3 regions of the Streptomyces sp. NPDC004610 genome follow, and region 3 is predicted to be linked to each of the others. Evidence: riboswitches for the same ligand, from Rfam matches in the RefSeq annotation. Region 3 holds a riboswitch; each other region holds the start of a gene.

Region 1 (2,227 bases), on a different contig from region 3:
TCTGCGCCACCGGACAGGCCGGGCTGGACCGGAACCTGTCGACCGCCGAGATCGTGCACCAGATCGTCGACGGAATGCGCGCGCTGCGGGACGGGGACGTGCCGGGCGGGCCCGCGCGGCTGTCCAACATCGTCTTCATGGGGATGGGGGAGCCGCTCGCCAACTACAAGCGGGTCGTCGGGGCCATCCGGGCGCTGACCGATCCGGCGCCGGACGGCGTGGGGCTGTCCCAGCGCGGGATCACCGTGTCGACGGTCGGGCTGGTGCCCGCCATCCACCGGTTCGCCGACGAGGGCTTCAAGTGCCGGCTCGCCATCTCGCTGCACGCGCCCGATGACGAACTGCGCGACACCCTGGTGCCGGTGAACACCCGCTGGAAGGTCCGCGAGGTGCTGGACGCCGGGTTCGAGTACGCGGAGCGGTCCGGGCGGCGGCTGTCCATCGAGTACGCGCTGATCCGGGACATCAACGACCAGGCGTGGCGCGGTGACCGGCTCGGGCGGCTGCTCAAGGGGCGGCCCGTGCATGTGAACCTGATCCCGCTGAACCCGACACCCGGGTCCAAGTGGACCGCGTCCCGGCCCGAGGACGAGAAGGCGTTCGTGGAGGCCATCGCCGCCCATGGGGTACCGGTGACCGTCCGGGACACCCGGGGCCAGGAGATCGACGGGGCGTGTGGTCAGCTCGCGGCCACCGAGCGGTAGAGTCAGACGTCGTACATCCGTACATATCTTCATACTCGTAATCCGGCAGGGGAGCGCCACAGCGCTGAGAGTGCGGCAGCCGTCAGGACACGGTGGGCCGCAGACCCTCTGAACCTCGCCCAGGTCATTCTGGGTAGGGAGATCGGTCGTCACTCATGCTGTTGCGCCCTGCCCGGGAACCCGTCTCGACGGTCCCGGGCAGGGCCGCGTCTCTTCCTGGTCACCCAGGAGGACAATCAGTGAGCATCAATCGTCAGATGAGCAGCAAGGTCAGAAAGATATCCGCCGTCGGGGTCGGGCTCGGGATGGTCACGCTGGCCGCCTGCGGTTCGGGGGCGTCCGACTCCGGGTCCGGGTCGGGGGGCGGGTCGAAGACCGTCACCCTGGTCAGCCATGACTCCTGGGCCGTGTCCAAGGAGGTCCTCGCCGACTTCCAGGAGCGGTCCGGGTACACGGTCAAGGTCCTGGAGGACGGGGACGCCGGTACGGCCGTCAACAAGGCGATCCTCACCAAGGACAACCCGCAGGGCGATGTCTTCTTCGGCGTCGACAACACCCTGCTCTCCCGGGCCCTGGACAACGGCCTCTTCCAGCCGTACGAGGCCAAGGGCGCCGACACCGTCGAGCCCGCCTTCCGCGCCGACGGCACCGGCCACCGGGTCACCCCCGTCGACACCGGCGACATCTGCGTCAACTACGACAAGGCGTACTTCGCCGAGCGCGATCTCGACCCGCCCCGTACCTTCGACGATCTGGTGAAGCCGGAGTACAAGGACCTGCTGGTCACCGAGAACGCGTCCACCTCCTCGCCCGGCCTCGGCTTTCTGCTCGGCACGGCCGCCAAGTACGGCGACGACGGCTGGCAGGGGTACTGGCAGAAGCTGACGGACAACGGCGTCAAGGTCGTCGACGGCTGGGAGACCGCCTACAACCAGGAGTTCTCCGGCTCGGCCGGTGGCAAGGAGGCGGGGGGCGACCGGCCGCTGGTGGTGTCCTACGCCTCCTCGCCGCCCGTTGAGGTGGTGTACGCCGACCCGCAGCCGAAGGACGCGCCCACCGGTGTCGCCGACGGCACCTGCTTCCGGCAGATCGAGTACGCGGGGCTGCTGAGCAACGCGAAGAACGCGGAGGGCGGCAAGGCGCTGCTGGACTTCCTGATCAGCAAGGAGTTCCAGCAGGACATGCCGCTGAACATGTTCGTGTACCCGGTGGTGGAGGGCGCCGCGGTGCCCGAGGTGTTCAGCACGCACGGGCCGCGGGCCGCCGACCCCGAGACCATGGACGCGGCGAAGATCGCCGACCATCGTGACGACTGGGTCAAGGCATGGACGTCGCTGGTACTGAAGTAGCCCCCACGCGGCGGGACCGGCGGGGGCTCGTGCGGCTCGCGCTGCTGGTGGTGCCCGTCGGGTTCTTCGGGATCTTCTTCGCCTACCCCGTCGCCGCGATCCTCACCCGGGGGCTGCGGAGCGACGGGGCCTGGCAGCTGGGGCGGCTCTGGGAGGTGCTGGGGGATTCGGGCG
Region 2 (2,227 bases), on a different contig from region 3:
TCTCGCGGGGCTCGCCGTTGACGGAGACGGTGACCGGGGCGGGCGCACCGGCGGCGGGGCCGGTACCCGTGGCGGCCGGGTCCATGGGGCTCGTACGGTTCATGCGGGCTGCTCCGTGAGGGCTGCGGCGGTGAACCGCCGGGGTGTGAAGGGGCGGGCTTCCCCGGGGAGTTCACCGGTGACGAGGGCGTGCGCCAGGGCGTCGCCGGTGACCGGGGTGAGCAGGACGCCGTTGCGGTAGTGCCCGGTCGCCAGCAGCAGTCCGGGCAGGTCGGTCGGGCCGAGCAGCGGGGCGTTGTCCGGGGAGCCGGGGCGCAGTCCCGCGCGGGTCTCGGTCAGCGGCAGTTCGGTGATGCCGGGGATCAGCTCATGGGCGTCGCGCAGCAGCTCGTACACCCCGCCCGCGGTGACCGTGGTGTCCCAGCCCTGTTCCTCGCTGGTGGCGCCGACGACGAGTTCGCCGTTCTCGCGCGGCACCAGATAGACATTGCCGCCGCGCACCACCGCGCGCACGGTACGGCTCAGGAAGGGCGCGTACGGCCGCGGCACGGTCAGCCGCAGCACCTGCCCCTTCACCGGCCGCACAGGGGGCCGTACGGCGTCCGGGACGCCCGCGAGACGGCCGCTCAGGCTCCCGGCGGCCAGCACCACCTGCCCGGCGGCCAGCTCGGTGCCCGCGCGGGTGACGACCCCGGTGGCGCGGTCCCGGGCCACAGACAGCCGTTCGGCCCAGTCCCGGTGGAAGACCACCCCGGCCCGCTCACAGGCCGTCACAAGGGCCGCCGAGAGCCGTCTCGGGTCGATCTGGTGGTCCCCGTCGACCCGCAGCCCGCCGCGCACCCCCGGTGCCAGCATCGGCTCCAGCCGGCGGCAGTCCCGCCCGGACAGCCACTCCGACGCCAGACCGGACTGCCGCTGGAGGATGTGCAGTTCGCGCAGATGCGCCCGGTCATCGGCGTCCAGGGCGACGGCCAGGGTGCCGCAGCGGCGGTAACCGAGGTCCTGGCCGGTGAGATCGGTCAGCTCGGCCACGAAGGCGGGGTAGCGGTCGGCGGAGGCCAGATTGAGGCCAAGCAGGGTCTGCTCGCCGTGGTGCAGCTCGGTGACGGCGGCCAGCATCCCGGCCGCCACCTGGGCGGCCCCGCCGCCGGGCGCGGGATCCAGCACGGCCGTGGCCAGCCCGCGCTGCGCGGCCCGCCAGGCGGTGACCAGCCCGATGATCCCCCCGCCGACGACCAGGACGTCGGATGCCGGCGAGAGTGTGCCTGAGTGTGCGTGGGTGTCGGACGGCATGGGCGTTCGGCCCCTCCCTTCGCCGGCATGACCCGGATCAGGTTCGTACGGTCGGAGGCCGCCAGCCTCCCTCTCAGCCCGGTGCGTCCGGGCTCCCGCGAGTGCTCTACGTTGGGCAGCCTAGCCCGTGCCACCACGCCTCTGTAAGGGAGCCCGCGCCGATGCCCCGCTCGCTGGACGGTGTCGTCCTCGCCCCGGTCGCCGATCAGGCCCCAGGTCAGGTGGGCACCCGCACCCGCTTCGCCTACCACGAGCACAACGGCGAGATCTGGGCCGAGTACACGGGCGGGGACGTGGTGCGCGGGTTCCTGGTCGGCACGCGCGCGGGGGACCGGCTGGACTTCCGCTACGTCCAGCTCAAGACCGACGGAACGACCTCCTCCGGTCACTGCGCGTCACGGATCGGCGAACTGCCCGACGGACGGCTGCGGCTCACCGAGACCTGGGAGTGGGAGTCCCAGGAGGGCAGCGGGACGAGTGTGGTCGAGGAGATCGCCGACGCCGGGACGGGGTAGGAGCACCGTGTGCGGGACGCCACGCGGGCGGACCCGGCTGACACATCGTCAGGTGCCTACAGTGATCGGGTGAGCGTGGACAGAGAGCAGACGGCGGCGACCGGACCGGCCCGGCGGGTGGTCGTGGTGGGTGCCGGAATGGCCGGGGTGCAGACGGCGGTGGCCCTGCGTGAACAGGGCTTCACCGGGACCGTGACCCTGATCGGCGCCGAACCCCATCAGCCCTACGACCGTCCCCCGCTGTCCAAGGCCGTCCTGCTCGGCAAGGCCGAGGACTCCGCCTTCGACATCGACTTCGCCTCCCTCGGCATCGAGCTGCGCCTCGGCCACGAGGCGACCGGCGTCCGGCCCGCCGACCACGAGCTGGACACCACCCGGGGACCCGTCCCGTACGACGTCCTGGTGCTGGCCACCGGCGC
Region 3 (2,227 bases):
TCTTGTGCATCGGGACATGCCCCGGGCCTTCGATCATGGTCTGTACATTGAAACGCTTAGCGATCCGGTTGAGTTCCCCGAGCGTGCGCAACTCCGCGAACTGCGCCTCGTCGTTGGCGTCCGCGATGGAGCCCGGCCGCAGACCGTCACCGAGTGAGTAGGTGATGTCATAGGCGGCGAGGATCTCGCAGAGTTCCTCGAAGTTCTCGTAGAGGAACGATTCCCTGTGGTGGGCCAGGCACCAGGCCGCCATGATCGAGCCGCCGCGCGAGACGATCCCGGTCTTGCGGTTGGCGGTGAGCGGTACGTACGGCAGCCGGACGCCCGCGTGGACGGTCATGTAGTCCACGCCCTGCTCGGCCTGTTCGATGACCGTGTCCTTGTAGACCTCCCAGGTCAGCTCCTCCGCCCGGCCGTCGACCTTCTCCAGGGCCTGGTAGAGCGGGACGGTGCCGATGGGGACGGGGGAGTTGCGCAGCACCCACTCCCGGGTGGTGTGGATATTGCGGCCGGTGGACAGGTCCATGACCGTGTCGGCGCCCCAGCGGGTCGCCCAGGTCATCTTCTCCACCTCCTCCTCGATGGAGGAGGTCACCGCCGAGTTGCCGATATTGGCGTTGACCTTCACCAGGAACCGTTTGCCGATGATCATCGGCTCGATCTCCGGGTGATTGACATTGGCGGGCAGCACGGCCCGGCCCGCCGCGATCTCCTCGCGGACGACCTCGGGCGCCACGTTCTCCCGGATCGCCACGAACTCCATCTCGGGGGTGATCTCGCCCCGGCGGGCATAGGCGAGTTGAGTCACCGCGGCGCCGTCACGGCTACGGCGCGGCTGACGGGGGCGGCCGGGGAAGACCGCGTCCAGATTGCGCAGCCCGCCGCGCGGCGAGGTGTGCTTGACCCCGTCGTCCTCGGGGCGGACGGGACGGCCCGCGTACTCCTCGGTGTCCCCGCGGGCGATGATCCAGTTCTCCCGCAGCGGAGCCAGTCCCCGGCGGACATCGGTCTCGGCGAGCGGATCGGTGTACGGGCCCGATGTGTCGTACAGCGTGACCGACCGCCCGTTGGTGAGGTGCACCTGGCGGACCGGCACCCGCAGGTCGGGGCGGCTGCCCTCGACATACGCCTTGTGCCAGCCGACGGACTTCCCGGCCTCTCCGCCCTCGGAGACCCCGCTGGAGCTTGGGGTCTGCGGGGAGGCAGGCGTGCTTGTGTCCTTGATGGTCATGAGACCTACTCCCTACGCCGGCATTACCCGGTAACAGGTTCAGCGGTCGACGCAGCGATGTCCGTCTGCCGGTGTTCCATGGGATTCATCACTCATGGTGGCTGATGTTCCACGTGAAACATCGCGAAGACGAAGGTCAGCGCCCTCTCAGCCCGGTGCTCCGAGCTCCCGCGTGTACAAAGGTGCCTCCACGCTAGCGTCAATTCGGGCGCGGTGAACAGAGGGCCCCTGCCGTTCTTGCGATGATCGGTCGGTGACCACACCGCAGGATCCTCTCGTCCCTCCGTCCGGGCCACCGCATGGTCCTCCGTCCGGGTCGGCCGGTCTGTCCGGGTCGGCTGGTCCGTCCGGGCCGTCCTCGCCGTCCGGGCCGTCCGATCACTTGGCCGGTTCTGGCTCGGGGGTGGAGGCGGGGGCCGGATCGGGGCTGGGGACGGGGGCCGGCTCGGGGCTGGGATCAGCGCTGGGATCAGGGTCCGTTGAGAGGTCTGGGGGTGGGTCCGGTGCAGGCTCTGGGGCGGGCTCCGGGCCGGACTATGAGACTGGTTCCGTGCGTCGGCTTGGGGCGCGGGCTCAGGGGGGTGCGTCTGGTGCTGTGCCGGGTGGGGGTGGGGCTGGGGGTGGGTTCGCGGGTCCTGGGGGTCGGTCAGGGGGGCCAGGGGATCGGTCGGGAAGTCCCGAGGGGCCCGGTGGGCGGGGCGGGTTCGGTGGGCCCGGGGGGTTCGGCGGAGCCGGTTCGGCCGGGAGGTCGTCTGGTGGGCAGGTTCCCCGGCCGAGTGGGCAAGTGCACCCGCCCGGTGGGCAGATGCCTGGGCGTGAGGGGCGGATGACTGGGCCGGGCGAGCAAGGGTGGCCCGGCGGGCCAGGGGCGGGCTTCGGTGGGCCTCCGCCCCGGCCGCAGGACTTCGGCGGGCCCCAGGGGCAGGGCTTCGGGCCGGGGCCCACCCAAGGGTCCTACGGGCCGAACCCCGGTGCCGGGCAAGGCGCCGATGACGG

The links. Region 3 has a riboswitch for thiamine pyrophosphate ahead of thiC (phosphomethylpyrimidine synthase ThiC). Riboswitches for the same ligand answer to the same signal wherever they lie in the genome.
Region 1: linked by a shared signal. The riboswitch ahead of ABZX40_RS25485 (thiamine ABC transporter substrate-binding protein) and the one ahead of thiC (phosphomethylpyrimidine synthase ThiC) in region 3 are both predicted to bind thiamine pyrophosphate.
Region 2: linked by a shared signal. The riboswitch ahead of thiO (glycine oxidase ThiO) and the one ahead of thiC (phosphomethylpyrimidine synthase ThiC) in region 3 are both predicted to bind thiamine pyrophosphate.

What each region holds. Positions count from the first base shown of each region.
Region 1 is NZ_JBEXLA010000024.1:79,370-81,596, reverse strand. Features, by position in the region: gene rlmN (23S rRNA (adenine(2503)-C(2))-methyltransferase RlmN) at 1-704, shown strand, start outside; TPP riboswitch at 742-862, shown strand; gene ABZX40_RS25485 (thiamine ABC transporter substrate-binding protein) at 962-2,053, shown strand; gene ABZX40_RS25480 (iron ABC transporter permease) at 2,029-2,227, shown strand, end outside.
Region 2 is NZ_JBEXLA010000006.1:171,661-173,887, forward strand. Features, by position in the region: gene thiS (sulfur carrier protein ThiS) at 1-85, opposite strand, end outside; gene thiO (glycine oxidase ThiO) at 100-1,293, opposite strand; TPP riboswitch at 1,291-1,402, opposite strand; gene ABZX40_RS08820 (hypothetical protein) at 1,455-1,808, shown strand; gene ABZX40_RS08825 (FAD-dependent oxidoreductase) at 1,947-2,227, shown strand, end outside.
Region 3 is NZ_JBEXLA010000013.1:68,289-70,515, forward strand. Features, by position in the region: gene thiC (phosphomethylpyrimidine synthase ThiC) at 1-1,231, opposite strand, end outside; TPP riboswitch at 1,224-1,413, opposite strand.